One region of the Kitasatospora sp. NPDC043950 genome, then DNA from elsewhere that is predicted to be linked to it. Evidence: riboswitches for the same ligand, from Rfam matches in the RefSeq annotation. Region 1 holds a riboswitch; each other region holds the start of a gene.
The links. A riboswitch is a leader RNA that binds a small molecule or an ion and turns the genes downstream of it on or off. The one in region 1 is predicted to bind cyclic di-AMP.
Positions count from the first base shown of each region.

Region 1 (7,654 bases):
ACCAGCTGGGCGGTGAGGATGATGAGCAGCACCCCGACCAGCGAGAGGCCGGCGATCTGCCAGGCCCCCTCGATGTAGTAGACGTGCTGGACGTTGTCGCCGTCGTAGAAGTCGAAGACCCGGTACCCGCGCCAGGAGGTGAAGGCCGGAAAGACCCAGTGGTAGAGCGGGTACAGCGCCATCGCCCAGCCGAGCAGCAGGAACACCAGCGACAGGACGAAGCTGAGGACCGCCCACGGGAACATCACCACCTGGTAGAACGCGGCCTTCCACCCGGCCGGGTCCGCCAGCCGCGCGGTGATCGCCCCCCAGGTGCCCGGGCGGGTCTGGCGCACCGGCGCCGGGGCGGGCACGTCCAGGGCCAGCATGCCGCGCACCCGGGCCCGCTCCATCCGGCCCATGCCGCGGGCGACGGTGGTCAGGAGGGCGAGGACGGGCAGGCCGAGGACGGTGACGAAGGTGCCGATCCCCATGCAGAACAGCACGATCGAGACGGAGAAGCCGATGACCGACAGCGGCAGGCCGGTGAGCGTGTAGCCGATCTCGCGGTAGTAGTGCCCGGAGAACGGCGCCCGCCAGACGGCCGGCGGCTCCTCGGTCCGGTGGGCCCGAGCGGGACGCGGGTCGTCGCCGTAACCACCGAGGACGTCCCACTCGCGGTCCTGCGCGCTTCGGCTGATGCTCATGTCCCGGCCCCGGTCCCTCGTTCTCGACTGCTGATGGCATCAGTCTGGTCGAACGGCGGGCCGGGGAGGATCCGGAGGCCTGGCGGATCGGGGGTGGGGTTAACCCCCCGGGCCTGACCCGGCAGGCCTGCCCCCAGGCCCGCGCCGGACGTCCGCGCCGGACGTCCACGCCGGGCCGTCAGCCGGTCGCGCCGCTCCACTCGTCGGCGAGCAGCGAGTACAGGTACGAGTCGGACCAGGCGCCGCCCTTGTAGAGGTCGTGCCGGACCCGCCCCTCCAGCTGGAACCCGAGCCGGAGGAGCACCTTGGCCGAGGCGGCGTTGTCCACGTCGACCCGGGCCGCCAGCCGGTGCACGCCGAGGGCCTCGAAGGAGAGCTCGCAGAGCAGGCCGGCGATCTCGCCCGCGTAGCCGCGGCCCCAGACGTCGCGGCCCAGCACGTAGCCGAGGTGGGCGGAGCGGTGCTTGCCGAGGGTGAGGGAGGCGTGGGCGATCGGCACGGCGTCCACCGGGTCCTCGGCGTCGTCGCGCCGGGTGACGGCCAGCCGGTAGGTGTCCCGTTCCGGCGCCATCGCCTCCTCCAGGTAGAGCTCGATCTGGTCGGCGCAGGTTTCACGGTCGCGCGGCTCGAAGGGGAGGTAGCGGGTGACCTCCGGGTCGCTGAACAGCCCGTACAGCGCGTCCACGTCGCCGGCGGTGTGGTGATACTCGCGGATGGCCAGCCGGGGGCCGGTGAGTCGTACGGGGACCATGGCAGCCGACCCTACTCCCGGCCAGCGGTTACCGTTCGAGCTATGAACGACGAAGACCTGCGGCTCGCCCCGCGCACCAGGGCCTCCGACCTGCTCGCCTGGGCGGCGGAAGAGGACCGCGCCCCGGTGGCCGAAGCGCCGCTGCGCGCGGTGCTGGCCCTGCTGGAGCTGGGCGAGGGCAGGATGCACGACGGCTGGCCCGAACTGACCTCGAACGCGGTGGAGCACCTGCTGTACGAGCGGCTCTACCTGTACGTCCAACCCGAACCGGAGGCGGACCCGCTGGCGTACGGCGCCGCCGTCCGGCTGCTGACCGACCACCAGCGGGCCGCCAAGCGGCTCAACGCCAAGCGCCAGGAGCGGCTGCACGCCGAGGCCGAGTGGCAGGGCGAGGTCGCGGCCGGGCTGCTGCGCCGCGCCGACCTGGTGACCTGGCCCCGGCTGTACGCGCTGCTGCTGCACGCGTACGGGGCGGACGTCGCGGATCCGGAGGCGGTGCGGGAGTGGCTGACCGGCTTCCGGGAGCTGGCGCAGGAGGAGCGGCTGGCCGTGTTCGCCGCACTGGCGCAGACCGGCTGGCTGGACGAGGTGGACGAGCAGGGCTGGAGCCCGACCCGGGTGATCTCGGTCGGCATGGCCACCGACGGCGCGCGCCGGCTGCTGGAGCAGGGCCTGATGCGGCGCAGCTACCGCAACCTGGCCGAGCTGACCGCGCTGGGCCGGCCGATGCCGGACGAACTGGCCGGGGACTTCGGGGCGTTCGAGGAGGCGGCGGTGGAGGCCGCGCTCGACCTGTACGGGGAGTGGACGGTGCCCGGGCTGCCGCGACTGCTGGTGGAGGAGTTCCCGGACCTCGCGCCGGAGCCGGGGCAGGAGGAGATCGACGCCTACCTGGCCGGGCTGGCGCAGGAGGAGTTCGACGCCCGCCTGGAGGGGCTGGCGGGCCCGGCGCAGGAGGAGTTCGACGCGCACCCGGCGGAGTCGGCAGACCCCGCGCAGGAGTGACGCGGCGAAGCCCCGGCCGCGGTGCCTTCTGGTTCCGGCGGCCGGGGCTTCGCGGGTGCGTCAGGGGTTGACGCCGCGCTGCTGGAACCAGGTCTCCGGGTCGACGGGGGCGCCGCCACCGGGGCGGACCTCCACGTGCAGGTGCGCGCCGGTGACGTTGCCGGTGGCGCCGACCTTGCCGATCTGCTGGCCGGAGCCGACCTTGCCGGAGCCCTTGATGATCGAGGAGAGGTGGCAGTACCAGATCTCGGTGCCGTCGGGCAGCGTCTCGACGATCCGGTAGCCGTACGAGCCGGACCAGCCGGCCGAGGTGATGGTGCCCTGGCCGACCGCGTAGACGGGGGTGCCGGTGTCCGCGGCGAAGTCCAGGCCGGTGTGCAGGTGGGCCCAGTAGCGGGCGCTCTGGCCGTAGTGGGCGGTGAGGTGGTAGTCGCGCACCGGCAGGGTGAGGGCGGCGGCCTTGGCCCGCTCGGCCTCCTCGGCGGCCCGCTTGGCCTCGGCCTCCTTGGCGGCGGCCTTGGCCTCCGCCTCCTTCGCGGCCTGGACGCGGGCGTCCTCCTCGGCGGCGGTGCGCTGGCTGTCGGCCTGCAGCTGGATGCGGGCGGCGAGCGCGAGGCCGGGGTCGGCGGAGAGGGCGACCGGGGTCTCGTCCGGGGTCTCGATGGCGGGGGCGGCGGCCGGGGTGGCGGAGGCGAAGCCGGTGGCGCCCAGGGTGGCGGCGACGGCGGTGACGCCGAGCAGCGGGGAGGTCCCACGGACCTGACGCGGCATCCGGTGCCGGTTGGTCTCGGCCTCCGGGCCCGCGTACTCGGGGCCGTCCGGGCCGGGGTGGTCGAGGAGCCGGGTACCTGCTGCGAGGCCGGCCGGGTGTGCCGGAGTGTGCGTCGACGCCACGGAGGCGCGCTCCTTTCCTTCCTTCGCGCCTACCGGGTTAGCTGACGGGTTCGGAGCAGGAAGGTCTCCTACGGCCGGGCCGGAGCCCCGCCGATTCACCCCAAGGAACGTGGTTCCCCGGCTCCCTGACCTGCCCGGAGGCCGGTCGGCGGGATTAGGCGACGGCGCACGGTGCCGTCTGGGTACGGCGTTGACGACCGCGCTGCGTTATCAAACGTTAATCCTAGGAGGCCCTGATTCCAAGCCGTTCGCCCGGGACGACCGGAGACGGGCGGGGCACTCCGGGGCACGACGGGCGTTTTGTTCCCCTTGGACACCCCTGCACCCCCTTGAGCGCCGTTGACGCCACCTCACGTGATCGGACGTCAACGAACGCCCCTTCATCCGTGCACTCCCCACTGGCCTCCCCCGCTCCGCAGGGCGCGAGGGCTTGACAGCTAAGGCTATTAGCCTTAGCTTTATGGCTATCGGCGGCAGCGCCGAAGCCCCGCACCGGCAACCCTCCGGAGGCCCACCATGAACGCCACCAGCGCCCCCACCACCCAGTACCTCGACGTCACCGGCGGCCGCCTCGCCTACGACGACACCCGACAGGGCGACGGCGCCCCCGTCGTGCTGCTCCCCGGAATGCTCGACACCCGCGCCGCCTACCGGCACCTCCGCCCGCTGCTGGCCGCCGCCGGCCGCCGGGTCATCACCATGGACCTGCGCGGCTTCGGGGAATCCTCGATCATCTGGGACGACTACTCCCCCGCCGCCATCGCCACCGACGTCCTCGCCCTGCTCGACCACCTCGGCATCGACCGCGCCGTCCTGGTCGGCAACTCCTACACCGGCGCGACGGTCGTCAAGGCCGCCGGCGACGCCCCCGAGCGGGTCGCCGGCATCGCCCTGATCGACGCCTTCATCGAGAACCCCCCGCCCGGCGCCCTCATGCGCGGCGCCCTCCGCGTCATGGGCTTCCTGACCGTCCACTCGCCCGCCTTCTGGGGCCTCTACCACCGCAAGCTGGCCTACCCGGGCGCCAAGCCCGCCGACTTCGACCCGTACGTGGCCGGACTCGTCGCCGCCATGCGCACCCCCGGCCGCAAGACCGCCACCCGCGGACACGTCAGCGGGGACTCCGCGCCCGTCGGCTGGACCGCGGCCGTGCGCTGCCCCTCGCTCGTCATCATGGGCAGCAAGGACCCCGACTTCCCCGAGCCGGAAGCCGTCGCCGACCGGCAGGCCGCCGCGCTCAACGCGCGGAAGGTCATGATCGACGGATCCGGGCACTACCCGATGGCCGACAACCCGCAGGCCACCGCCGGCGCCCTGCTGCCCTTCCTCGCCGACCTCGCCTGAGCCCCGCCCGCCCACGTCAGCCCCGCCACGCCACGTACGCCTTCCACCGACGGAGAGCCCACACCATGCCCCGAGTAGGACTCACCCCCGAGCAGGTCGTCGACCACGCCATCGCCCTCATCGACGAGCAGGGCGCCGACGCCCTCACCCTGGCCGCCGTCGCCGCCCGGGCCGGGGTCGCCACCCCGTCGCTGTACAAGCACGTCAGCGGCGGCCTCGCCGAACTGCGGCGGCTCATCGCCGTCCGGGTCACCGAGGAACTCGCCGACCGGCTCGCCGAGGCCGCCGTCGGCCGCAGCGGCGACGACGCCGTCGACACCGTCCTGCGCGCCTACCACGCGTACGCCACCGAGTACCCGCACCGCTACAACGCCCTCCCGCAAGCCCCGCAGCCGGACGACGACCTCACCCGCGCGGCCGGACGGCTCGTCGGGGTGATCATCGCCGTCCTGCGGGAGTACGGCCTCGACGGCGCGGAGGCGATCCACGCCGCCCGCACCGTCCGCTCCGTCGCCCACGGCTTCGCCTCCCTCTCCATCGGCGGCGGCTTCCAGCTCGCCGAAGACCTGGCCACCACCCAGAGCCGCCTCATCACCCTCCTCACCACCGGGCTCCGCACCTGGCCCACCCCCTGAGACGCCGGCCACCGCACCGGCCGCGGCACGACCCACCCGGTCTCCCACGGCGACGGAACGGCCGGCGCACCGGGTGAGGCGTGCGCGAGAAGTCGGACCCGCCGACTTCCCGTGCGGCGGGCAGGCAGCGGGCCTGGGGGTCGTGGGGGCGGACGGGTTAGTGTGGCCGGGCTGACTGGTGGTCATGACAGGGGACCGCCGACCCCTTGGCGGAGGTCCACGTGCCCGCACCGATAGCGAGGGCGCGGCGGTGGTACCTGCGGCTGCTGGACGGGAACGCCCGGGCCGCGCGGTACGCGCTGGGGGTGCTGCTCGGGGTGACCGCGGTGCTGAGCGTGCTGCCGATCGTGCTGCCGTACAGCTGGCCGCCGTCGGCGCTGGTGCTGCCGCTGGTGGTCGGCGGGCTGCTGTTGCGACGCGGGCAGCTGCTGGTGCTGGTGTGCGCGGCGCTGGCCGGCGGGGTGCTGGGGGCGGTGGTGCGGGATCCGCTCGGGGTGCGGATCGGGGTGACGCTGGTACTGGCCGCGACCGCGGTGACGGTGCTGGCCGCGAACCGGTTCCGGCACCGGCTGGGTCTGCGCGGGACCCAGGGCGATTCGATGCTGCTGGAGCTGGCCGAGCACACCCGGACGCTGGCCCGGCTTCCGGAGCGGCTGCTCGACTGGCACTTCGACAGTGCGCTGGCGCCGGCCGGCGACACCTCGTTCTCGGGTGACTTCCTGCTGTGCGCGCACCGCCCCGAGGAGGATCTGCTGGAGCTGCTGCTGGTGGACGTGTCGGGCAAGGGCAGCCGGGCGGCGGCCCGCTCGACGCACCTGTCGGGCGCGTTCGCGATGCTGCTGGGGCGGGTGCCGCCGAAGGCGTTCCTGCCGGCGGCCAACGACCACCTGGTGCGGATGGGCTGGGAGGACGACTTCGCGACGGCGGTGCACCTCGCGCTGCGCCCGGCGACGGGCGACTACCTGCTGTTCAACGCAGGCCATCCGGCGCCCGCGCAGTTCCGCCGGGCGGACGGCGGCGGCTGGGCGCGGTCGGGGCACGGCGGCCCGGCGCTGGGGCTGGTGTCGGGCGCGCTGTATCCGGCGGTGTCGGGGCGGCTGCGGCGGGGCGATTCGCTGCTGCTGTTCAGTGACGGCCTGGTGGAGGTGCCGGGTCGGGATCTGGACGAGGGGGTGGGTCGGCTGCTGGCGGCGGCCGAGCCCGTGGTGCGGCCGTGGCGGACGCAGCAGCAGCTCACCCGGGGTGCGGCGGAGCGGCTGGTCCGGACGGTGGCGCGGGACGCGGCGGACGACCGGACGCTGGTGCTGGTGCGCCGTCTGGGTCACCATTCACCCGCTTCAGCACCCGCTTGAGAAATAAGGTATTAAGAATTAAGTGCCCGTTCGGGCACCCAGAGGGCACCCACCCCCCGAGAGCGGAAAGGCCGGGTATCCGATGGACCTGAGCTCTCCGTGGGTTCCCCCCTCCGAGGACGAGAGCCGGACGCCGCGCAGCAGTCCCACCGCCCGCAGCCCCATGCGCTGCGTGCGCTTATTGCTCGGCTGCACCAGCGCCGCCGAACTGCTCGGCACCGTCCTCGCCGAGGGGCCGGGGTGGATCACCGGCGAGGGTTCCGCGCTCTACCTGCTGGATTCCGCCGGGATGCTCCGACTGACCGCCTCGCACGGGCTGCCGGACTGGGCCCACGAGCGCTACAGCACCGTCGATCCGGCCAGTGACCTCCCCGCCGCGATGGCCCTGCGGTTACGCCGCCCCTACCTGCTCAGTCCCGAGCACACCAGCGTCGACTACCCGAACAAGAACGTCGGCATGGGCACCGGCATGGTCGCCGTGATCGCCCTGCCGATGGTCGTCGACGAGCGGCCGGTCGGCGTCCTCGCCCTCGCGCTGGCCCACCGGGGCACCGTCCCCCGCCGCGACCTGGACGTCCTGGAGACCATCGGCGAGGCCTGCGCCCACCGGCTGTCCCACCTGCTCGACCACGCGGACGCCCGGATACCCCAGGATCCGGCCGGGGCACCGCCGGACGGGGCCGGGAGCCTCCCCGCCGGGCTGGCCCACCCGATGCTGTCGCTCGCCGTCCGGGCGGCCGGGCACGGTGCCTTCGAGCGCGATCTGGTCACCGGCGAGAGCTACTGGGACGCCGCGGCGTTCCGGGTCACCGGCCAGCCCGCCACCGCCGACGGCTCCGCTCCGGAGCTGGACCGGATCGTCCACCCGGAGGACCTGCCGGACGTGCAGGCCGCGCTCGCCGAGTCGCTGACCACCGGCGGGTGGTACCGGATCGGGTACCGGGTGCTGCGCGGGGGCGGCAAGGTGGCGCGGATCGAGGAGACCGG
Region 1 covers NZ_JBWKER010000041.1:54,099-61,752, reverse strand. The annotation lists gene AC07BF_RS25980 (sensor domain-containing protein) at 1-686, opposite strand, end outside; gene AC07BF_RS25975 (GNAT family N-acetyltransferase) at 865-1,437, opposite strand; gene AC07BF_RS25970 (hypothetical protein) at 1,480-2,442, shown strand; gene AC07BF_RS25965 (M23 family metallopeptidase) at 2,503-3,336, opposite strand; cyclic di-AMP (ydaO/yuaA leader) riboswitch at 3,349-3,507, opposite strand; gene AC07BF_RS25960 (alpha/beta fold hydrolase) at 3,853-4,680, shown strand; gene AC07BF_RS25955 (TetR/AcrR family transcriptional regulator) at 4,746-5,315, shown strand; gene AC07BF_RS25950 (PP2C family protein-serine/threonine phosphatase) at 5,537-6,667, shown strand; gene AC07BF_RS25945 (SpoIIE family protein phosphatase) at 6,750-7,654, shown strand, end outside.

Region 2 (7,654 bases), on a different contig from region 1:
CGGCCCTGCCGGGCGGAGTGCTGGGCGGTCGGCGGGCAGACCGCGCCGTCGCCCTTGGCGAGGTCCGGCACGGCGGCCGCGTCGCCCAGCGCGAACACGCTCTCGAACTGCGGCACCCGCATCTCCGCCGTCACCGCGAGCCGGCCGCGGACCGTCTCCGCGTCCAGCGTGCCGATCAGCGGGCTCGCGGCCACCCCGGCGGTCCAGATCAGCGTGCGGCAGGGCAGTACTCGGCCGTCGGTGAACTTGACCGACTCGGCGCCGACTTCGGCCACCGAGACGCCCAGCGACACCTCGATCCCGCGGCCGCGCAGCACCTCCAGAGCGGCCAGGCCCAGCGCGTCGCCCAGCTCCGGCATCAGCTTCGGGGCGATGTCGATCAGGTGCCACTTGATCTGCCGGGCGTCCAGGCGCGGGTAGCGGTGGGACGCGGCGGTGGTCAGGCGTTGCAAGCAGGCGGCCGTCTCGGTGCCCGCGTAGCCGCCGCCGACGACCACGAACTGGAGCCGGGACTCGCGCTCCCGCTGGTCCAGGGTGGCCGAGGCGAGGTCGAGTTGGGCGATCACGTGGTCGCGGACGTAGGCCGCCTCGGCGAGCGTCTTCATCCCGCGGGCGTAGTCGGTCAGGCCGGGGATGTCGAAGGTGCGGGTGACGCTGCCGGGGGCGAGGACCAGGTAGTCGTACTTCTGCGCCACCACCTCGTCGGTGATCTTGCGGACCACGCACACCTTGGAGGCCGGGTCCACGCCGATCGCGCCGCCCGGAACGATGTGGGTGCGGCGCAGCGTGCGGCGCAGGGAGACCGCGACCGACTGCGGGGTCAGCACGCCGGCCGCGACGTGCGGCAGCAGGGGCAGGTAGAGCTGGTAGCTGAACGGTGTGACCAGCGAGATCTCGGCCTCCGACGGCGCGAGCTTGCGTTCGAGTCGACGGGCGCACTCCAGGCCGGCGAAGCCGCCGCCCACGATCAGGATCCGAGGTCGTTCCATCGCTCATCCCTTTGCCGTGCAGGTCGTAACCGCGAAGGTCCCCATTGCTGTCCGCCACACTCGCACGGAGCAGCGGGGGCTGCCACCGGGGTGGGGCGGATGGTGGAGGGGTGGGACGGGGCGTACGGAGGGGAGGAGGTGACGGGTCGGCACCGATAGGCTGTCGGGCGTGCTCCCCGAGGTGACGGCGGTCCGTTATGTGACGCCACTGCGAGAAGGCGGCTCGATGCCGGGCCTGGTCGAGGCCGACGACCGGCGGCTGTACGCGCTGAAATGGGTCGGCGCGGCGCAGGGCCGGAAGGCGTTGGTGGCGGAGGTGCTGGCCGGGGAGTTGGGCCGGCGGCTCGGGCTGCCGGTGCCGGAGCTGGTGACGGTCGACCTGGATCCGGTGCTGGCCCGCAGCGAGCCGGACCAGCAGGTCCAGGACCAGATGCGGGCCAGTGGCGGGACCAACCTCGGGATGGCCTTCGTCAGCGGCGCGCTCAACTTCGACCCGCTCTGCTTCGAGGTGGATCCGGAGCTGGCCGGCCAGGTGCTCTGGTTCGACGCGCTGATCGGCAACGTCGACCGCTCCTGGCGCAACCCCAACCTGCTGGTGGCGACCGGCGGGCTGCGGCTGATCGACCACGGCGCGAGCCTGATCTTCCACCACCACTGGGCGGGCGCCGCCGCCTGGGTGCGCCGCCCGTACGACGCCTCCGACCACGCGCTGCTGCGGGCCCGGCCGGACCTGACGGCCGCCGACAAGGCGCTCGCACCGCTCGCGGAGGCCGCGATCGAGGGCGCGGTGGCGAGGATCCCGGAGGTCTGGCTGCTGGACGAGCCCGGCTTCGACTCGCCCGAGGCGGTGCGCGCCGCGTACCGCGCCCAGCTGACCGGCCGACTGGCCGGTCCGCGCGACTGGCTGCCGGAGGTGCCCGCATGACCGAGCCGAGGACGCCCGCGCTGCCGGCCGCCGTCGAGCTGCACGACTACGAGTACGCCGTGATCCGCGCGGTGCCGCGGGTGGAACGCGGCGAGTGCGTCAACGTCGGGGTGCTGCTGTACTGCCGCCAGAACGGGTACCTGGCCGCGCGCACGCACCTGGACCAGGCCCGGCTGCTGGCGCTCGACCCGGTGGCGGACGTGAACGGGGTGCGGCGGGCGCTGCACGGGATCGAGGCGGTCTGCGCCGGGGGGCCGGAGGCCGGCCCGGCGGCGGGGGACAGCCCGGGGCAGCGGTTCCGCTGGCTGACCGCTCCGCGCAGCGCGATCGTCCAGCCGGGGCCGGTGCACACCGGGCTGACCGCGGACCCGGACCCGGAGCTGCGGCACCTGTTCGATCAGCTGGTGCTCTAAGCTCTGTCGACCGGCCGGAGGCTTCGTCGACCGGCCGATGCTGCAGTTCCGGTCAAGCCGTCGACGGTTGCCGTGGTCAAAGCTTGAGTTGCTGAAGCACTTGGCCGTACGCTGACCCCATGGGTTCGACAGCGACGACGACCGTACCGACCAACGCCGAGTTGATGGAAGCGTTGGCCGCCGTCGGCGCCGCGTATTTCCAGGACTTCGCGGCGGCCGCGGCCCGGCACGGGCTCTCCTCCTCGCAGGCCAAGGCGCTCGGCGCGGTGCAGGAGCCGGTGCCGATGCGGGCGCTGGCCGGACGGCTGGGCTGCGACGCGTCCAACGTCACCGGGATCGTGGACCGGCTGGAGTCGCTGCGCCTGGCCCACCGGGAGGCCGCCGCTGGCGACCGCCGGGTGAAGATCGTCGTGATCACGGACGAGGGCCGGGAGATCCTGAACCGCATCCGCGGCGAGATGGCCCGCACGCACCAGGCGTTCGAGGCGATGACCGACGAGCAGCGGATCGCGCTGCACTCGATCTGCGCGCAGGTCCTGCCGGTACTGGCCGGCAGGTCCGGCGCCGCCCAGTAGGCCGCCCGGCAGCGGGCCGCCCCGCGCCCGGCGGGAACCGTCGGGCGGGCCCGGTCGGAGCCGTCCGCTCCGGCCCGGGCCGGAGCCGCCCGATGCGCCGACGTTCCGGCTGACCTCGGCTGTTAGGCTTGCGAAGCGTGAGCGCGAAGCCCCAGATCCCCAATGTCCTGGCCTCCCGGTACGCCTCGGCGACCCTGGCCCAGCTGTGGTCCCCCGAGCACAAGGTGGTCCTTGAGCGCCACCTGTGGCTCGCCGTCCTGAAGGCCCAGCAGGACCTCGGTGTCGAGGTACCGGCGAACGCCGTCGCCGACTACGAGCGGGTGATCGACCAGGTCGACCTCGGCTCGATCGCCGCCCGTGAGCGGGTCACCCGCCACGACGTGAAGGCCCGGATCGAGGAGTTCAGCGAGCTCGCCGGCCACGAGCAGATCCACAAGGGCATGACCTCCCGGGATCTGACCGAGAACGTCGAGCAGCTGCAGATCCGCCAGTCGCTGGAGCACGTGCGCGACCGCACGGTGGCCGTGCTGGTCCGGCTGGCCCGCCTGGCCGCCCAGCACTCCGAGCTGGTCATGGCCGGCCGCTCGCACAACGTGGCCGCGCAGGCCACCACCCTGGGCAAGCGCTTCGCGTCGATCACCGACGAGCTGCTGGTCGCCTTCCGTCGCCTGGAGGAGCTGATCGCCCGCTACCCGCTGCGCGGGATCAAGGGCCCGGTCGGCACCGCCCAGGACATGCTGGACCTGCTCGGTGGCGACACCGACAAGCTCGCCGAGCTGGAGCGCCGGGTCGCCGGGCACCTCGGCTTCGAGAACGTGCTGATCAGCGTCGGCCAGGTCTACCCGCGCTCGCTGGACTTCGAGGTGCTCACCGCCCTCGTCCAGCTGGCCGCCGCGCCGTCCAGTCTGGCCAAGACCATCCGTCTGATGGCCGGCCACGAGCTGGTCACGGAGGGCTTCAAGGAGGGCCAGGTCGGCTCCTCGGCGATGCCGCACAAGATGAACACCCGCTCCTGCGAGCGCGTCAACGGCCTGGCCGTCATCCTGCGCGGCTACGCCTCGATGACCGGCGAGCTGGCCGGCGACCAGTGGAACGAGGGTGACGTCTCCTGCTCAGTGGTGCGCCGGGTCGCGCTGCCGGACGCCTTCTTCGCCTTCGACGGCCTGCTGGAGACCTTCCTGACCGTCCTCGACGAGTTCGGCGCCTTCCCCGCCGTGATCGAGGCCGAGCTGGACCGCTACCTGCCGTTCCTCGCCACCACCAAGGTGCTGATGGGCGCGGTGCGCGCGGGCGTCGGCCGGGAGACCGGGCACGAGGTCATCAAGGAGCACGCCGTCGCCTCCGCGCTGGCGATGCGTGCGGGCGCCCGCGAGAACGAGCTGCTGGACCGGCTGGCCGCCGACGAGCGGATCCCGCTGGACCGGGCCGGGCTGGACGCGCTGCTGGCCGACCGGCTCTCCTTCACCGGTGCGGCCGGTGCCCAGGTCGCCGAGGTGGTCCGCCAGGTGGAGGCCGTCGCCGCCGCCTACCCGGAGGCCGCCAAGTACGCGCCCGGTGACATCCTCTGACGATTCGTCAGCTGGCTGAGGGCCCTGCCGCCGATCCGGTGGCGGGGCCCTCGTCCGTGTGGACGTGGCCCGGGTCGAGCGGCGGGGTGGTGCCGCAGGCCCACTCGCAGTCCGGCTCGGCCACCGGGCGGTCCACCGGCGCGAGCACGTTGCCGCGGACGGTGGCGAAGGCCGTCAGCCCGCCGGTGACCAGCAGCCCGGCGCAGATCAGCATCGCGGTGCGGAAGGCCGAGTCCACCGCGGACGGCACCCGGTAGGCGTCGCCGCTCAGCCCGGCGAGCGAGGGCAGCGCGGCGACCGCGAGCAGCCCGGCCGCGCGGGCGGCGGCGTTGTTGACGCCGCTGGCGATGCCCGCGTGCCGGACCTCGACGGCGGCCAGCACCGTCGCCGTCAGCGGCGCGACCAACAGGGTCATCCCGCAGCCCAGCACCGTGACGGCGGGCAGCACGTCCGCCCAGTAGGAGGAGCCGGGGCCGGTGCGCAGCATCAGCAGCACCCCGGCGGCGCACAGCAGCGGACCGACGGTGAGCGGGATCCGGGGGCCGATCCGCTTGCCCAGCCGCCCGGCGCGCGCCGACAGGGTCAGCATCAGCACGGTGATCGGGACCAGGGCGAGGCCGGAGACCAGCGGGGAGAAGCCGGAGACGATCTGCAACTGCACCACCAGCAGGAAGAACACCCCGCTGAACGCCGCGTAGACGCAGAGGGTGACCAGGTTGACGGCGGTGAACAGCCGGGAGGAGAAGAGGCCGAGCGGCAGCATCGGCTCGGCGGCGCGGCGCTCGACCGCGATGAAGGCAGCGCCGAGCAGCAGGCCGATCGCGCCGGTGAGCCAGACCGCGGGGGACAGGCCCTCCCCGGCGGCGGTCAGCGCGTAGGTGATCGCGCCGAGGGCGAGCGCGGCGAGCAGCGCGCCGGGGACGTCGAAGCGGCCGACGGCGCTCTCGTTCCGGCTCTCGGGGACGAACCGGGAGGTGACCGCGACCACGGCGGCCGCGAGCGGAAGGTTCAGCAGGAAGATCCACCGCCAGCCGGGGCCGTCCACCAGCCAGCCGCCGAGGAAGGGGCCGACCGCGGCCGACACCCCGCCGAGGCCCGACCACAGGCCGACCGCCGCCGAGCGGTCGTCCGGGTGGAAGACGGCTTGCAGCATGGCGAGCGAACCGGGGGTGAGCAGCGCCCCGCCGATGCCCTGGACGGCGCGGGCGGCGATCAGCACGTGGATGGTGGGGGCGGCGGCGCAGGCCGCGGAGGCGGCGGCGAACCAGAGCACGCCGATCAGGAAGACCCGGCGCCGGCCGTACCGGTCGCCGAGCGCGCCGCCGAGCAGGATCAGTCCGGCCAGGGTGAGCAGATAGGCGTTGAGCGTCCACTGCAGGGACGCGAGGGAGGCGCCGAGATCGGTGCCGATGCGGGGCAGCGCGACGTTCACCACGGTGCCGTCGAGCATCGCCATGCTGGAGCCGAGCACCGTCGCGAGGAGGACCCAGCGTCCCCGCGAGGTGCCCAGGCGCAGTGTTCCTGCTTCGGAGGTGGCCACGGGCCGATCCTGCGCCCGTGGGGCGTACGTGACAAGGGTCACCGGGGGGTGTGTCGGTGGGTGCGCGGTGCGTGAGCGGGCGGGTGCGCAGCGGTGGCGGAATCGGCGCAGCGTCGTGGATCAGTGGCGCCGGGTGAATGGATTGTGCACGTACGGTGCAGCCGATCATTCGGAGGGTCACCGCAGCTCGGGGGGTTGTTGCCGGTTCAAGTGATCGACATTGCTTCACCCGAACGGATGGGTTTTAGTTCAGCGACCGCCCGGCCAGTCCGGACGGATCCACCGGGTGGAACGCCGAATCCTGCCGCTGCCCGGTGGCTCGCACCGAACTCTGTACGGCAGGAGCGGGGGACCCACAGGTAAGTCGCCGGACCGGAAACGGCACGCTTTCGCGTACCCGGATCCAGGGCCGGCTAGGGGTGAAGCCGCATGTGCGGCCGGGCAACTCCAGCCCGAACCCGACAGCTCACCTCGCAGGCGTCGGAGAGGAAAATTCCATGCCTGCACAGGCTCGTCGTATCGCCCTGCCCCGCGCCGCCCGCATCGGGATCGCCACCGCCGTCACCGGTGTCTCCTTCGCCCTGCCGCTCGTCACCGCGATGAGCGCCCAGGCCCACCCCGCGCCGGCCGCCGCGGTCACCGCCGCCCCGGCCGCCGCTCCCGCCGACCAGGCCCAGGCCTCGTCGCAGGAGAGCTACCGCGTCGTCAGCGGCGACACCCTGTCCCGGATCGCCGACGCCCAGCACGTCGACGGCGGCTGGCAGGCGCTGTACGACCACAACCGTGAGGTCGTCGGCGGCAACCCGGACCTGATCTTCCCCGGTCAGCGGCTCGTGATCGCGGGCCAGGCCGCCCCGGCCAAGCCCGCTGCCCCGGCGAAGCCCGCCCAGCCGTCCGCCCAGGACGCCGCGCCGGCCACCACCGCCGCCAAGCCGCAGGCCCAGCCGGAGGTCCGGACCGAGGCGGCCAAGCCGTCCGCCCAGCTCCAGACCCAGCTGCAGACCGCCGCGCCGTCCGCCGTGGTCACCGCCGTGCCGGTCGCCGCCGCTTCGGCCTTCGTCGCCCCGCTGGCCGGCCCGAAGCTGGGCACCGCGTACGGCGTGGCAGGCTCGATGTGGGCCTCCGGCCACCACACCGGCCAGGACTTCGTCGCCTCCACCGGCACCCCGCTGCGCGCCGTCGGCAACGGTGTCGTGGTGAAGGCCGGCAACGGCGGCGCCTACGGCAACGAGGTCGAGATCAAGCTCGCCGACGGCCACTTCGCCGAGTACGCGCACCTCTCCTCGATCGGGGTGAAGATCGGTCAGGCCGTCAAGGCCGGACAGCAGATCGGCCTCTCCGGCGCGACCGGCAACGTGACCGGCCCGCACCTGCACTTCGAGATCCGCAACGGCTCGGAGTACGGCTCGGACATCAACCCGGTCGCCTACCTGCGGGCCCACGGCGTCGCGCTCTGACCCGTACCGGATGTACCGGATGTGCCGGATCTGCCGGATGTACCGGATGAGGAACCACCGCTGCTACGGGGCGAATCGACCGCCCGGGATGGTCATGTCGGGTGACCGCTCGACCGGGTGATCGCCGCAGCAGTGGACATGGGCGCGGGACACGCCCAGGCCGGCCCGGCTCGCGAGACTTCTCTCG
Region 2 covers NZ_JBWKER010000024.1:79,530-87,183, reverse strand. The annotation lists gene AC07BF_RS18020 (NAD(P)/FAD-dependent oxidoreductase) at 1-989, opposite strand, end outside; gene AC07BF_RS18015 (HipA family kinase) at 1,159-1,914, shown strand; gene AC07BF_RS18010 (DUF3037 domain-containing protein) at 1,911-2,327, shown strand; gene AC07BF_RS18005 (MarR family winged helix-turn-helix transcriptional regulator) at 2,447-2,902, shown strand; gene purB (adenylosuccinate lyase) at 3,040-4,470, shown strand; gene AC07BF_RS17995 (MFS transporter) at 4,478-6,010, opposite strand; cyclic di-AMP (ydaO/yuaA leader) riboswitch at 6,323-6,505, shown strand; gene AC07BF_RS17990 (M23 family metallopeptidase) at 6,508-7,467, shown strand.
Region 2: it holds a riboswitch for cyclic di-AMP, as region 1 does, so the genes downstream of both, AC07BF_RS17990 (M23 family metallopeptidase) here and AC07BF_RS25965 (M23 family metallopeptidase) in region 1, are expected to answer to the same signal.

Region 3 (7,654 bases), on a different contig from region 1:
GCCGTATTGATCGCCGTCGTGATGACGGCCGGCACGGTCTGGCTGTGGCCAAGACTCGCCAAGCAGACCTGGCAGGCGGTGCTCGGCCGGATCGGCTCCCTGCTCGCCACCCAGCTCGCGGTGCTGGCCGCGCTCGGCCTGGTGGCGAACAACTACTTCGCCTTCTACAGCAGTTGGGACGACCTGCTGGGCACCGGTGACACCGGCCCGGTGGTGATCCACAACAAGGCGGACGCGTCCGGCCGGCTGCTCGTGGAGACGATCGGCCACGCCTCCGTCAAGGGCGGCGGCGCGATGGGCCGCGAGCCCAGCCAGTCCGGTGAGATCCGCAAGGTGCGGATCGACGGCGCGGCCAGCCGGCTGTCCACCGAGGGGTACGTCTTCCTGCCGCCGCAGTACTTCCAACCGGAGTACGCGCAGCGGCAGTTCCCGGCGGTGATCGTCAGCACCGGCTTCCCCGGGATCGCCGAGAACCTGATCACCCGGTTCAACTACCCGGGCGCAGCGCTCAAGTTGCTCCAGGACGGCAAGATGCAGCCGACCGTCATGGTGCTGATGCGCCCCTCGCCGGCCCTGCCGCAGGACACCGAGTGCGAGGACATCCCGGGCGGCGCGCAGTCCGACACGTACTTCACCAAGGACGTCCCCTCAGCGATCCAGGCGAGCTTCCGGGTCTCCTCCGACCCGCAGGCCTGGGCCTTCATGGGCAACTCGACCGGCGGCTACTGCGCCCTCAAGCTGGCCATGCGCCACCCGGACGTCTTTCCGACCGCCGTCGCGCTCTCCGCCTACTACGACGCCGCCGACGACCCGACCACGGGCGACCTGTTCGGCGGCAGCAAGCAGCGTCGTGACGAGGCCAACCTGATGTGGCGGTTGAAGAACCTGCCGCAGCCCAAGGTGTCCGTGCTGCTGGCCGGCACCAAGAAGGGCGACGGCGACTACCGGCGCGACACCGAGGCCTTCGTCGACGCCGTGCAGTCCCCGATGAAGGTCTCCTACAGCATGTTGGAGAACGGCGGCCACAACTTCGAGACCTGGAGCGCGCTGCTGCCGTCCTCGCTGGAGTGGATGTCCCAGCACCTCAAGGTCCCGAACCAGGCTGCCTGAGCAGGCCGCCCGAGCAGACTGTCTGAGCAGGCAGTCTGCTCAGACGGTCTGAGTAAGCCGACGGACAGCGAGGGGGCGCGGGAGCGGTGAGGCTCAGGCCACCCGCTCCAGCGTCCCGGTGTGCAGCTCGCCGACCCGGCCGCCCTCGCCCTCGTACGTCCAGAAGGCGCGCACCGTCAGCCGGCCGAGGTCCATCACGTGGCTGACGGTGATCCCGCTCTCCTCGGTCCAGCTGATGAAGTAGATCTCCGGCGCCACCTCGGCGACGTGCAGCCGCACGTCCTCCCACTGGCCCGCCGACTCGCCGAGGCCCTCCCAGCGCAGCCGCCTGCCGTCGGCCGAGTAGGTGTTGCGGAAGGCCGCGCCGTTGTCGGCCCGGAAGAGGTAGGTGCGGCCGGCGAAGGCGGGCAGGGGCGCGGTCATGGTGGGGCGGTACCTCGTTCCTGTGGGGCCGTGCACGGCGGTCTTGTGCACTGCGGAAGATGTCGGACCTCCAATTTATCCGACCCGGTGAGCCGGGTGGGCGCACCCGTGGACGGTGCGCCACGGCACCGGCCGCCACCGCGCAGGCCGGCGCGGTGTGCGGCGGGCACCTGGGCGCCCGCCGGCGGCCGGTCCTACCGTCCACCCCCATGAGACGCACCCCCACCCCCATGCGGCACACCCCCACCGCCGTCAGACGCACCCCCACCGCGTTGTCCGCCCTCCTGCTCACCCTCGCCGCGCTGCTCCTCGGCACCCCCACTCCCGCCCAGGCCACCGCCGCCCAGACCGTCACTTCCCAGACCACCGCCCAGGCGGCCACCGCCCCGCTCACCCTCGAAGCCGCCTTCCCCGCCCCCGGCAACGGCTGGGCCAAGGTCGAGCGCTACCTCGACACCACCCCCGGCTTCCGCACCGAGCAGTACCCGGCCGACGGCCGCGGCGACCAGGACGGCGCCCGCCGGACGTACTTCGGCGGCACCGGCCAGCCCTCCTCCAGCCGCTTCCTGCTGTACTCGGCGACCGGCTGGGACACCGGTAGCCGTCCGACCCCCGTGCTGCTGGTCCACGGCGCCAACGACAACGCCGACCGCGCCTGGGCGAACCCGGGGGAGAGCGGCACCTGCGGTGCCTCCGCCTGCCCGTCCACCGGCCTCGCCCAGTACCTCGCCGGCACCGGCCACCGGGTGTTCGCCATCGGCTTCGCCCACAAGCAGGGCGACAACCTGTTCCAGGCGCAGGCCGTCGGCGACGCCGTCGCGCTGATCCGGGCCCGCCTCGGCGTCCCGCAGGTGGACGTGGTGGCCTGGAGCAAGGGCGAGGTCGCCGCCCGGGCGTACGTGTCCTCGGTGCGCCCGTCCTGGGGGCGGGCCTACGCGGGCGACGTGCGCCGCCTGATCACCCTCGGGGGCCCGAACGGCGGGCTCGACTACGTGTACGCGCACGGCTGGTCGTTCGACCTCGCGAGCTGGCCGGCCTGCGGCGGCACCGCCAACGCGCCGTCCCCGCACCTCTACATGACCTGCTACGGCACCTACACGGCGCAGCCCTGCCTCGGCGTGCTGCCCACCGGCGGCTACGACTGCTACCCGGGCCAGCGCCAGCTGCTCGCCCGCTGGGACGGCCGGTACGGGGTGGACGGCACCGCCCAGGACTGGTGGACCACCTACTACGGCGGCCAGGGCTTCTACACCTCCGGCCAGGGCATCCAGGCGGCGATCGACGCCGGTTCGCTGATCGCGCCGCTGCAACAGGCGGGCGTCCCCGCGTCGGTGCGCACCTATCTGCTCGCGGGCGGGTCCGCCGACATCCCGGGCGTGCTCAACGAGAACCGGGGGCCCAGCGACGGCATCGTGTTCACCGCGAGCGCCCTGGACACCACCGGCATCGCGACGATCGGCGGCACCCGGCTGCTCACCGGCCTCAACCACCTGGAACTCGCCTGGGCACCGGAGGCCGAGAGCCAGGTCGACAACTGGCTCGCTTGACCCGTGGACCGCCGATTCGCCGATTCGCCGATTCGTCGTTCGGCAGCTCGACGGCTCCGCTGATCCGTCCCAACTGATCCACCACGCAGCGTCGTTGATCGACACCGCTGTGACCTGTGCGACAACCGGCCCGAGCAGGTTGTCCGTTCACGGACGGCCCGCCTAGCCTGCAACCGTCGTCCGCCCTCGCGGACCCCCGCCGCCGGGACGCCGAGTCCTGTCCACCCGCCGGCCGGCAACCGAGCACCACAGCGGACGGGAGCGGGGGAACCAAGGTCAGCGCCCGGCCCGTACGCTCCCGCGTGCGGGCCGTGGCTAGGGGTGAAGCCGCTTCCACCGGCGGCCGGGCTGCCTCAGCCCGAATCCGACAGCTCACCTCGCAGGCGTCGCAGAGGACACTGCCATGCACCAGCCTGCCCGGCGCCGCGCGCCGCGCCACGCCCGTCCCTCCCACCGGGGCCGCAACGCCGCCCTCGCCGTCACCGGAGCGCTCGCCGTCACCGGCGCCGGACTGCTCGGCCTGCCGGCCGTCTCCGGCGCCCAGGCCGCCACCGCCCCGACCGTCACCCAGGACCGGCTCGCCCCGGCGACCATGGTCGCCAACCAGGCCGCCACCGCCTCGCTGACCCTCCACTCCTCGGCCTGCTTCACCGCGAAGACCGTCGGCGTGGGCGTCCGGAACGCGGCCGGTGCGAACCTCGACTTCCCGGGCAACGCCTCCAATGTGCAGATCTGCCCGAGCGGCCTGTCCTTCACCAGCGGCGCACGCGCCCTGCCGGCCGGGACGTGCACCCAGTTCGGCTTCTGGCAGGACCTCGGCGGGGCCTGGCACAACCTGGCCTCGCAGCAGCTGGTGGTCTCCAGCACCCCGGCGCCGACTCCGCCCCCGACCCCGACGCCCACCACGAAGCCGACTCCCGCCCCGACCCCGACTCCCGCCCCGACCCCGACTCCCGCCCCGACCCCGACGGCGACCCCCACCGCGAAGCCGACCCCGACGAGCAGCCCGAGCCCGAGCAGCCCGAGCGCCACCGCCAGCCCGTCGGCCGGCACCCCCGTATCCCCGGTCGCCGGCAAGTCGCTGACCTGGTCCGACGAGTTCAACGGCCCGATCAGCTGGGGCTCGCGCTGGGTCGGCGACAAGAGCACCGCGTACAAGTACGGAAACCACAACCCGGACGACAACAAGCTCGACCTGCTGAACAAGAACAACGTCAGCGTCGCGAACGGGGTCGCCACCTTCACCGCTGCGCCCGGCACCACCACGCTGGAGAACGGCAAGCAGGCCTGGAACACCGGCTTCCTGACCACCGAGGGCTCCAGCGAGGGCTTCCAGGTCAGGACCGGCGACTACGCCGAGACCCGGGTCAAGCTGCCGTCCGGCTCCGGCGCCTGGCCGGCCTTCTGGACCTGGAAGAACGGCAACGGGGAGGTCGACTCCTTCGAGTACCACCCCGACAACCCGAACCTGCTGGAGCTGACCAACCACGTCAACCCCGGCAACCCCAAGTACTACACCGACGCCGGTGCCGTCGCGAAGGACCAGTGGGTGACCATCGGCACCTATTACGGCGCCACCTCGGTGGACTGGTACGTCAACGGCGCCAAGGTGTTCTCGGACGGCAAGGGCGTCGGCGCCAACTGGTCGGCGTACCTGATCCTCAACCTGTCGGTCGGCGCGGGGAAGTACCACCCGGCGCCGCAGGGCACCGCCCCGATCACCTTCGCCGCCGACTACGTCCGCGTGTACCGGTAGGGCCTTCGGGGCTTCCGGGTCAGGAACCGGGAGCCGTCTCGACCACCGTGATGTCGAACGGCTGCCGGTTGTTCCCCTCGTCCGGGTCGTCCACGCCGCGCACCGCGACCGAGCCGCCGGTGAGCTTGCCGATCCGCAGGTCCGGGGAGAGGCGCACCGGTACCAGCGCGGTCGCGCTGCGCAGCGGGGGCAGTCCGGCCGGGAAGACACAGCGCACCTGCCGGCCGTTGAGCCGCACCTCGCAGTCCTCGGGGAAGTACGGGCCCACTGGGGAGACCCCGGGAGGCAGCGTCACCAGCACGGTGAACGGTGCGGCGGTGGTGTCCGGGCCGCGGTTGGCGATGAAGGCGTGGACGGTGGTGGTGCCGCCGGGCGGGGCGGCGTCCGGGTCGAGCCGGACCACCTCCAGATCGGAGCGGGACGCCGTGGGGGCTGCCGTGTCCACCGCCGGCCGGGGCTCGGGCCGCCGCAGCGCCCAGGACGGGCCGGCGGTCAGCGTCGCCACCGAACAGCCGGCCGCCATCGCGGCGACGAGCGAGGCCGCGCGGAATCCGCGGAGCCTGCTGGCCTGCCCGGACCCGCCCCGCCTGGACCCGCCCTGCCCGGACCCGCCTCGCATTGTCGAACGCCTGTACGTCATCGTCGTCCACCCTGTCCCGGGGCCCCGGCCGCCCGCGCCGCTGCGGGCCGCGTCCGCACCAGGGTGGCGGAGCCTGCGCCGGGGGCCGGTGCAACCCGCTCGGCGTCCGCCCGAACGGGGGAGCGTACGTACGGGAAGTCGACCGGATCGACTTCCCGTGCGTGAAGCGGGCGGTGGCGACGGGTCAGGGTGCGAGGACCTGCCCCAGCCGGGTCGCGATGTGATGCATCACCGGCACCAGCGAGGACGTGCCGGCCTGCTCCTCCAGGGCCCGGATGCGGGCCTCCGGGCCGGACACCGACAGGGCGGTGGGCGTCGGCGCGCCCGGTACGGCGAGCGCGATGCAGCGGACGCCGATCTCCTGCTCCTGGTCGTCGACCACGTAGCCGCGCTCGCGAGCCTCGGCGAGCTGGTGCAGCAGCTCCTGCGGGTCGGTGACGGTGTACTCGGTGTGCGCGGGCAGCGGGTTGGGGCCCAGGACGGCGCGCGCCTCGTCCTCGGGGAGCTGGGCCAGCAGCGCCTTGCCGACGCCCGTGCAGTGCGGCTGCACCCGTCGGCCGACCTCGGTGAACATCCGCATCGAGCGCCGCGACTGCACCTGCCCGACGTACACCACCTCGCCGCCCTCCAGCACCGCCAGGTTGGCGGTCTCGCCGGTGGCCTCCATGAGTTCGGCCAGGTAGGGGCGGGCCCAGCTGCCGAGCAGCCGGCCGGCCGTCTCGCCGAGGCGGATCAGCCGGGGGCCGAGGGTGTAGCGACGCGCGGTGTCCTGGCGTACATAGCCCTGCTGGACGAGGGTACGAACCAGGCGGTGGATGGTCGGCATCGGCAGGCCGGAGCTGGCGGAGAGCTCGCTGAGGGTGGCCACGCCGCCGGAGTCGGCCAGCGCCTCCAGGAGTTGGAAGGCGCGCTCGACGGACTGCACGCCGCCGGTCGCGCGGTCCGGGCTGGTCGTCGATGCTGTGTCGGGGGTCGAAACCACCGGCGTTCCCTTCGCTGTCGGGGAGGAGTAGAGTCCCGGCGATCACATCAACAAACCGTTGAAATTCTGTATCGCGGAAACTAGTCTCCACCTTACAGAATCGAACCCGCCGACAGGTGGGTTCCGATCAAGGAAGTTCCCACCGGAGCTCCCTTCGCCAGGCTCAACCGCTTAGGAGTGTCCTGCCCATGGCTACAGAACAGGGACCCGTCGGCGCCTCCCCCGCTGCTCCGGTCGTCACTGTCGCCGGTCCGCGCGTTCACCGGGCGGAGGAGGTGCTCACTCCGGAGGCGGTCGCCTTCGTCGTCGGCCTCCATCGCGCTTTCGAAGGGCGCCGACAGGAGCTCCTGGCCGGGCGGAAGGCCCGCCGGGCGGAGATCGCCAGAGCCGGCACGCTGGACTTCCTCCCCGACACCGCCGACGTCCGGGCCGCCGACTGGAAGGTCGCCGAGGCGCCCCGCGCGCTCCAGGACCGCCGGGTCGAGATCACCGGTCCCACCGACCGCAAGATGGTCATCAACGCCCTCAACTCCGGCGCGCGGATCTGGCTCGCCGACTTCGAGGACGCCACCTCCCCGACCTGGGAGAACGTGGTCAGCGGCCAGATCAACCTGATCGACGCCTTCGAGGGCCGGATCGACTTCACCACCTCCGCCGGAAAGGCGTACGCCCTCAAGCCCGCCGCCGAACTCGCCACCGTCGTGGTCCGCCCGCGCGGCTGGCACCTGGACGAGAACCACCTGCTCGTCGACGGCGCCCCGGTCGCCGGAGCCTTCCTCGACTTCGGCCTGTACTTCTTCCACAACGCCGCCCGGCTGCTCGCCAAGGGCGCCGAGGACCCCAACTCCGGCCCGTACTTCTACCTGCCGAAGACCGAGAGCCACCTCGAAGCCCGGCTCTGGAACGACGTGTTCACCCACGCCCAGGCCGCGCTCGGCATCCCGCACGGCACCGTCCGCGCCACCGTGCTGATCGAGACCATCACCGCCGCGTTCGAGATGGACGAGATCCTCTACGAGCTGCGCGACCACGCGGCCGGCCTCAACGCCGGGCGCTGGGACTACCTGTTCTCGATCGTCAAGAACTTCCGCGACGCCGGCGAGCAGTACGTCCTGCCGGACCGCAACAGCGTCACCATGGCCTCGCCGTTCATGGCCGCCTACACCCGCCTGCTGGTGCAGACCTGCCACAAACGC
Region 3 covers NZ_JBWKER010000011.1:32,004-39,657, reverse strand. The annotation lists gene AC07BF_RS09885 (alpha/beta hydrolase) at 1-1,110, shown strand, start outside; gene AC07BF_RS09880 (MoaF-related domain-containing protein) at 1,204-1,533, opposite strand; gene AC07BF_RS09875 (esterase/lipase family protein) at 1,743-3,080, shown strand; cyclic di-AMP (ydaO/yuaA leader) riboswitch at 3,315-3,481, shown strand; gene AC07BF_RS09870 (glycoside hydrolase family 16 protein) at 3,484-4,836, shown strand; gene AC07BF_RS09865 (hypothetical protein) at 4,856-5,359, opposite strand; gene AC07BF_RS09860 (IclR family transcriptional regulator) at 5,661-6,458, opposite strand; gene aceB (malate synthase A) at 6,647-7,654, shown strand, end outside.
Region 3: it holds a riboswitch for cyclic di-AMP, as region 1 does, so the genes downstream of both, AC07BF_RS09870 (glycoside hydrolase family 16 protein) here and AC07BF_RS25965 (M23 family metallopeptidase) in region 1, are expected to answer to the same signal.

Region 4 (7,654 bases), on a different contig from region 1:
TGCAGGCTCTTCTGCCAGACAACCCCCTTGAGGTCGGCGGCCGCCATCCCGTTGTAGGTGTCGTACGAGCCGTACGTGTCCTGCGAGTCGTGCATAGAAATCTCCCGAAGAGCTCCGGAGTGGTCGTCCAGCGCGGCGCTCCCGGCACCCGCCGAACGAACGGACCGGCCCCGTACCGGCCCGGCACAACGCCTCACTTGACGCGATGATAGCTGCTGTGCACGTGCATCAGCACGGGACATTGCAGGTGCACGAGGCCTTTCACCGGCAGTTCTGAACTCTTCACGGACCCTTCTCCTGACGGTACGTAAACGGACATAGCCGAGTGAATCGCCAGATTCTCGATAACCGGCCGTGAGCGATTCCCCGCTGAATGTTGATCTTCAGACGCCCGGAGTCGCGCCTTCGTGACCCTCCGTCAGGCGACCTCCCGGCTGTGAGACATCTCACGCGCCACAGAAGCAACTCGACGCCCCGTCGGACACGTCAGGGCAACCAGCGGTGATCGCTCGAAGGCTGGGTGAGATATGTCCGGATTGCGGGCAAACCGCCCGGACGGACACGACGGGAGCGCGGCGCACCCGCCATGACCACGTGAAACTCGAACGGCAGCCGAATGCAGGCCTGACGGGCCGATGTCCTACGATCTCCGGCATGAGCACCGCAGCCATCCCGGGCGCGCCACTGCCCGTCCGCACTCCAGGCTCCCGTGCGCGGGGGCGCCACCGTCGCCCCGAGCGCCCCGAGATCCCGGCCGGATCCCCGGCCCTGGTGCTCGCCGTGCCCGCGACCGCCGGGCCCGAGTCCCGCTCGGTCGTCGAGGAGCTGCTGTCGATCGTCCGCAGCGAGCAGGGCGACATCCAGACCGCCGTCGGCTACCTCCCGGGCGAAGCCGCCCAGGGCGCCGACAGCGACGACCGCACCGTCGCCGAACTGCTGGCCATGGCCGCCGAGGCCGGCCTGCCCGCGCCGGTCCTGGTGCCGCTGGTACCCGGCCCGCACGGATTCCTGACCGAACTCCACGCCCTCGCCGCCGAGTACGGAGCCCCCGTCACCGACGTGCTCGGCCCGCACCCGCTGCTCGCCGAGGCCGTGCACGTGCGCCTGTCCGAGGCCGGCCTGGCGCGTGCCGACCGGGCCCGGCTGTTCGCCATCGCGACCGCCGCGGACGGCGTCGTGCTGACCACCGTCGGCGGCGAGGAGGCCGCTGCCGCTGCCGGCATCACCGGTGTCCTGCTGGCGGCCCGGCTGGCCGTCCCGGTCGTGCCCGCCGCGCTCGACGTGCCGGGCTCGGTCGCCGCGGCCGTCAACCACCTCAAGGAGACCGGCTCCCAGCGCCCGGCGCTGGCCCCGCTGGTGATCGGGCCGGAGGCCGACTCCGAGCTGCTCGCCACGGCCGCCGAGGAGACCGGCTGCCCGTCCGCGGCGCCGCTGGGCGCCTACCCGACGGTCGGCCAGCTGATCGCCTCCACCTACCTGGCCGCGCTGCCGGCGCCCTCCCCCGAGGCCCTGACGCGGGCCGAGGCCGAGGCGGCGGAGGCCGCCGAGGGCACCCACGCCGACCACTCCGGCCGGGGTGGTCGCGCCGCTCACGCCGCTCACGCCGCCGCCGAGGAGTCGGCCGGCCAGTAGTAGCGGTCACCGCACGTGTGAAGGGCCCGGAACGGCTACGTTCCGGGCCCTTCCCGCTTGTCCCGTAAGGGAGTTAAAGGACGAATAGGTGTGATGTCCGTTCTATCCGCATTTGTTCACCATCGCTCGACGCACCCCCCGACGGCCACAGTGCGGACACGCCGCTCTCCCGGCGGGCAGGCCCCCGGGCGACCCGACCCACCGTCACCCGCCTCCTGAAACGCAGACAGTTGCGCGCACCCTTCGCGGCGTTGCCGGAAATCGGTCATTTCCGATCATGACAAGTGAGGGGAACGACCGTTCTCGCCAAACCGTGATGCGCGTCACAGGTGTTTGCAGTTTGAACTTAAGTCTGCTTAACGTGCTCCCCGTTCGTGGCCACACGAACCCAGTTCATCCGCGACGCCGAGTCCTGCCGTCGGATGTCCTGGCAGCGCGAAAACGCACCACGGCAGGAGCGGGGGACCCACAGGTAAGTCGCCCCGGACCGTTCCCCGGAACGATCCAGGGCTAGGGGTGAAGCCGCGCCCACAGCGCGGCCGGGCAACTCCAGCCCGAATCCGACAGCTCACCTCGCAGGCGTGGGAGAGGACTGCGTCTTCATGCTGCCCACCAACGGCACCCGTCTGTCCAGTCGTACCCGACGCGTGATCGCCGCCGTCGGCGTCGCGGGCGTCGGCCTCACCATCCCCTGCCTCACCTCCGGCACCGCCTCCGCCGCCTCCGTCGCCACCTGGGACAAGGTCGCCCAGTGCGAGAGCACCGGCAACTGGAGCATCAACACCGGCAACGGCTTCTACGGCGGCCTGCAGTTCACCTCCAGCACCTGGGCCGCCTTCGGCGGCACCGCCTACGCCCCCCAGGCCAACCAGGCCACCAAGGACCAGCAGATCGCCGTCGCCGAGAAGGTCCTCGCCTCGCAGGGCCCCGGCGCCTGGCCGGTGTGCTCGGTCCAGGCCGGCCTGACCAAGGGCGGCACCCCGGCCGCCGTCGACACCTCGGCCGGCTCGACCACCGGCTCGGCTGCCGGTTCGACCGCCACCAAGCCCGCCGCGAAGCCGGCCGCCCCGGCCGCCAAGCCCGCGCAGACCCAGACCCCGGCCCCGGCCGCGAAGCCCGCCAAGCCGGCCGCACCGGCCCAGGACCAGGCGCAGGCCCCCGCCGACTCCACCAACGGCACCTCGGCCCAGAAGGGCCAGAGCCAGGCCCGGAACAGCGCCCAGCCCCAGGCCGACGACTACACCGTCGCCTCCGGCGACTGGCTGTCCTCGATCGCCGACAAGCACAACCTCCAGGGCGGCTGGCAGCGGCTGTACGAACTCAACCGCGGCACCCTGACCGAGGGCCCGGACTCCATCTACCCGGGCCAGCGCCTCTCGTTCAAGGACGGCGGCCAGGCCCAGCAGTCGGCTCAGGCCGACCGGTCCGGCTCCGGCTCGTCGGCCACGTCCGGCTCGGACTTCACCTGGTTCGACCGCTCGCAGAAGTCCGGCCAGACCTCCAACGGCGCTGTCGCGAGCGCCAAGCCGGCCGCCCAGCCCCAGGCCCCGGCCACCAAGCCGGCCTCCAAGCCGGCCTCCAAGCCGGCCTCCAAGCCGGCCGCCCAGGCTCAGACCCCGGCTCAGACCCCGGCCGCCACCGGCAGCATGGCCGCCGCGGTCTCCTTCGCCCAGTCGAAGGTCGGCCAGGCGTACGTCTACGGCGGTACCGGCAACGGCGGCTGGGACTGCTCCGGCCTGACCCAGGCCGCGCTGCGCGCCGCGGGCGTCTCCGTCCCGCGCGTCGCCGCCGACCAGGCCGCCGCCAGCACCCGCGTCTCGCTGGACAGCCTGCAGGCGGGCGACCTGCTGTTCTGGTCCAACAACGGCCAGAACTCCGGCGTCTACCACGTCGCGATCTACATCGGCGGCGGCCAGTACGTCGAGGCCGCCAACCCGAGCTCGGGCGTGCGCCTGCAGACCGTCGCCAACTGGGCGCCGGACTTCGCCGGCCGGGTCTGAGCACGACCGACGGGTGACAGCCGACAACTGACGGCTGACCCGGCACCCGGGCGGCACACAACGGGCCCCGGAGAGCAACTGCTCTCCGGGGCCCGTCCGTTGACCGTCCTCAGCGCGCGCAGGCCCCCGTGGACCCACGCATGACCAGCTCCGGCTGGAACATGAACTCCCCGCGCTGGACGGCGTTTCCGCCGACCTCCTCCAGCAGCGCGTCCACCGCCGCGGTCGCCATCGCCTCGACCGGCTGGCGGATCGTGGTCAGCGGCGGCTCGGTGAAGGCGATCAGCGGCGAGTCGTCGAAGCCGACCACCGAGACGTCGTGCGGCACCGACAGCCCACGCTGCCGCACCGCCCGGATCGCCCCGAGCGCCATCATGTCGCTGCCGCAGACGATCGCCGTGCAGCCCTTGTCCAGCAGCGCGCCGGCCGCCGCGTGCCCGCCCTCCACGCTGAACAGCGTGTGGTGGACGAGTTCCTCGGCCTCCTCCTGGCTCCGTCCCAGCACCTCGCGCATCGCCGCCGTGAAGCCCTCGATCTTGCGCAGCACCGGCACGTACCGCCGCTGCCCGACCGCCAGCCCGATCCGCTCGTGCCCGAGTTCGGCCAGGTGCTGGACGGCCATCCACATCGCGGCCCGGTCGTCCGGCGAGATGAACGGCGCGTCGATCCGCTCGCTGTAGCCGTTGATCAGCACGAACGGCACCCCTCGCCCGGTCAGCCGGGCGTAGCGGTCGTGGTCGGCGGTGGAGTCGGCGTGCAGCCCGGAGACGAAGACGATGCCCGCCACGCCCCGGTCGACCAGCATCTCGACCAGTTCGTCCTCGGTGGACCCGCCCGGTGTCTGGGTGCACAGCACCGGGGTGTACCCGTGCCGGCTGAGCACCTGCTCGATCACCTGGGCCAGTGCGGGGAAGATCGGGTTGCTCAGCTCCGGCGTGATCAGCCCGATCAGGCCGGCGCTGCGCTGGCGCAGTCGGGTCGGCCGCTCGTAGCCGAGCACGTCGAGCGCCGCCAGCACGGTCTGCCGGGTGGCGGCGGAGACGTTCGCCTTGCCGTTGAGTACGCGGGAGACGGTGGCTTCGCTGACCCCCGCCTGCGCCGCGATGTCTGAGAGTCGCGCCGTAGTCACGGTCCCAGAGCCTATTGCAACCACGTCAGACCGCCCACCAGCCGGTGCTGTCCGGCGCGAGCACCGTCTCGCTGCCGTCGACCACCAGCTCCACCGAGGAGAGCAGCAGCTTTCCGGGCGCCGCTATCCGGACCGGCTCGTCCGTGGCGTTGACGGTGCAGACGAAGGAGCCGCGGCGGAACGTCAGGGTCCCCTCGGAGCCCTCCAGCCACTCCACGGCCGTCCCGGCGCCGAGGTCGTCCTGGGAGCGGCGGACGGCGAGCGCGCTGCGGTACAGCTCCAGGGTGGACGCCGGGTCGCCGGTCTGCGCCTCGACGCTCAGCTCGGCCCACTCGGCCGGCTGCGGCAGCCAGGACGGCCCGCCGGCGACCGGGCCGAAGCCGTACGGGGCCTCGGTGCCGGACCACGGGATCGGGACGCGGCAGCCGTCGCGGTAGCCGTCCTGCCCGGCCTTGCGGAAGAACGACGGGTCCTGGCGGACCTCGTCCGGCAGGTCGGTGACGTCCGGCAGACCGAGTTCCTCGCCCTGGTAGATGTACGCGGAGCCGGGCAGCGCGAGCATCAGCAGGGTGGCGGCGCGGGCGCGGCGCAGGCCGAGCTCGCGGTCGCCGGGCGTGCGGATCTGGGTGCCGAGGCCGGGCGGGTTGGCGAAGCGGGTGGCGTGCCGGGTGACGTCGTGGTTGGACAGCACCCAGGTGGTCGGGGCGTCGACCGGGCGCATCGAGTCGAGCGAGACGTCGATCACCTCGCGCAGTGCGGCGGCGTCCCAACCGGTGCCCAGGTACTGGAAGTTGAAGGCCTGGTGCAGCTCATCGGGGCGCACGTAGTTGGCGGTGCGCTGGACGGTCGGGGTCCAGGCCTCGGCGACGCCGATCCGCTGGCCCGGGTACTCGTCGAGGATCTTGCGCCAGCTGCGGTAGATCTCGTGCACGCCGTCCTGGTCGAAGAACGGCATGACGTCGTTGCCGAGCAGCTTGAGCTGGTCGGAGCCGCCGAGGTCGGGCAGGCCGGGGGCCTTCACCAGGCCGTGGGCGACGTCGATGCGGAAGCCGTCGACACCCATGTCGAGCCAGAACCGCAGGATCGAGCGGAACTCGTCGGCGACGGCCCGGTTCTCCCAGTTGAAGTCGGGCTGCTCGGGGGCGAACAGGTGCAGGTACCAGTCGCCGGGGGTGCCGTCCGGGTTCTCGCTGCGCGTCCAGGCCGGGCCGCCGAAGATGGACTCCCAGTCGTTGGGCGGCAGTTCGCCGTTCTCGCCCTTGCCGGGGCGGAAGTGGTACCGCTCGCGCAGCGGGGACTCGGGGCCCTCGCGCAGGGCGCGCTGGAACCACTCGTGCTGGTCCGAGGAGTGGTTCGGGACGAGGTCGACGATGATCCGCAGCCCCAGCTGGTGGGCGTCCCGGATGAGCGCGTCGGCGTCCAGCAGGCTGCCGAACATCGGGTCCACGGCGCGGTAGTCGGCGACGTCGTAGCCCGCGTCCGCCTGCGGCGAGGCGTAGAACGGCGACAGCCAGACCGCGTCCACGCCGAGGTCGCGCAGGTACGGCAGGCGGCTGCGGATGCCGGGCAGGTCACCCATGCCGTCGCCGTTGGAGTCGGCGAAGCTGCGCGGGTACACCTGGTAGATGACCGCGTCCCGCCACCAGCCTCTGGACGCGCCGCCAGTCGCAGGAGCCGGGGTGACCGCCTCGTGGGCGGCGGCGTCGGCGGCAGGCCGGGAGGTGTCGGCCAGGTTCTGGGTCATGGACGGTATCCCTTGGGGACTAGAGGAGCGAGGAGCGTTACGACTTGGAGGCACCGGCGGTCAGACCGGTGACCAGGTGGCGCTGCACCAGGTAGAAGAAGGCTGCCGACGGGATCGCGATCAGCACGGCGGTCGCGGCCATCAGGTTCCACTGGGCGTCGTGCTCGCTGACGAAGGTCTGCAGGCCCACGGCCAGCGTGTACTTGTCGGAGCTGAGCATGAAGGTGGAGGCGAACGGCACCTCGGCCCAGTATGTGAGGAAGGAGTAGAAGGCGGCCACCGCCAGGCCCGGGCGGGCGAGCGGCAGCACCAGCCGCCAGAAGGTGCCGAACGGGCTGAGCCCGTCGACCCGGCCGGCCTCGTCGATCTCCACCGGGATGGTGTCGAAGTAGCCCTTCAGCAGCCACGCGCAGTACGGCACGGTGGTGGTCGAGTAGACCAGGATCAGGCCCAGGTAGCTGTCCAGCAGGCCGAGGTCGGAGAGCATCGTGTACATCGGCACGATCAGCACCGCGATCGGGAACATCTGGGTGACCAGCAGCGACCACATCAGCGGCCGGTGGCCGGGGAAGCGCATCCGGGAGACGGCGTAGCCGGTGGTGGCGGCGACCAGGACGCCGAACACGGTGGTGACGCCGGAGACCAGCAGGGCGTTGCCGAACCAGGTGAAGAAGTCCGTGTCGAACAGCACGTGGTGGTAGTTCGACAGCGTGAGCTTGTCGAGGATCGCGCCGGGGTGGAGGTAGTCGGTCTTGTCCGGGCCGAGCGAGACGAAGAGGATCCACGCCACCGGGAACAGCGCGATCAGGCCGGCCACGATCAGGGTGCCGTGGGACAGCGCCCTGGCCAGCAGGCTGCTCTCACCGCGCCGGCGGACCTTGGCCGGCCGGGCGGCCGGGGCCACGGTCGTCGCGGGGGTGGGGAGTTCGGTGGTGGTGCTCATCGGGGGTACCTGCCTTCGTGGGTCAACTGGGTCCGGGGCCTCAGCCGTTGGCCTGCTCGTTGCGGGCGAGCCAGCGCCGGTAGAAGGCGGTGAAGACGATCAGGATGGACAGCAGGATCACGCCGTAGGCGGCGGACTGCGCGTAGTCCCGGGGGATCTGGCCGAAGCCGAGCCGGTAGGCCCAGGTGACCAGCAGTTGGGCGTCG
Region 4 covers NZ_JBWKER010000009.1:156,235-163,888, reverse strand. The annotation lists gene AC07BF_RS09000 (DUF397 domain-containing protein) at 1-95, opposite strand, end outside; gene AC07BF_RS08995 (hypothetical protein) at 655-1,632, shown strand; cyclic di-AMP (ydaO/yuaA leader) riboswitch at 2,057-2,227, shown strand; gene AC07BF_RS08990 (transglycosylase family protein) at 2,214-3,632, shown strand; gene AC07BF_RS08985 (LacI family DNA-binding transcriptional regulator) at 3,742-4,761, opposite strand; gene AC07BF_RS08980 (glycoside hydrolase family 13 protein) at 4,787-6,505, opposite strand; gene AC07BF_RS08975 (sugar ABC transporter permease) at 6,543-7,448, opposite strand; gene AC07BF_RS08970 (carbohydrate ABC transporter permease) at 7,489-7,654, opposite strand, start outside.
Region 4: it holds a riboswitch for cyclic di-AMP, as region 1 does, so the genes downstream of both, AC07BF_RS08990 (transglycosylase family protein) here and AC07BF_RS25965 (M23 family metallopeptidase) in region 1, are expected to answer to the same signal.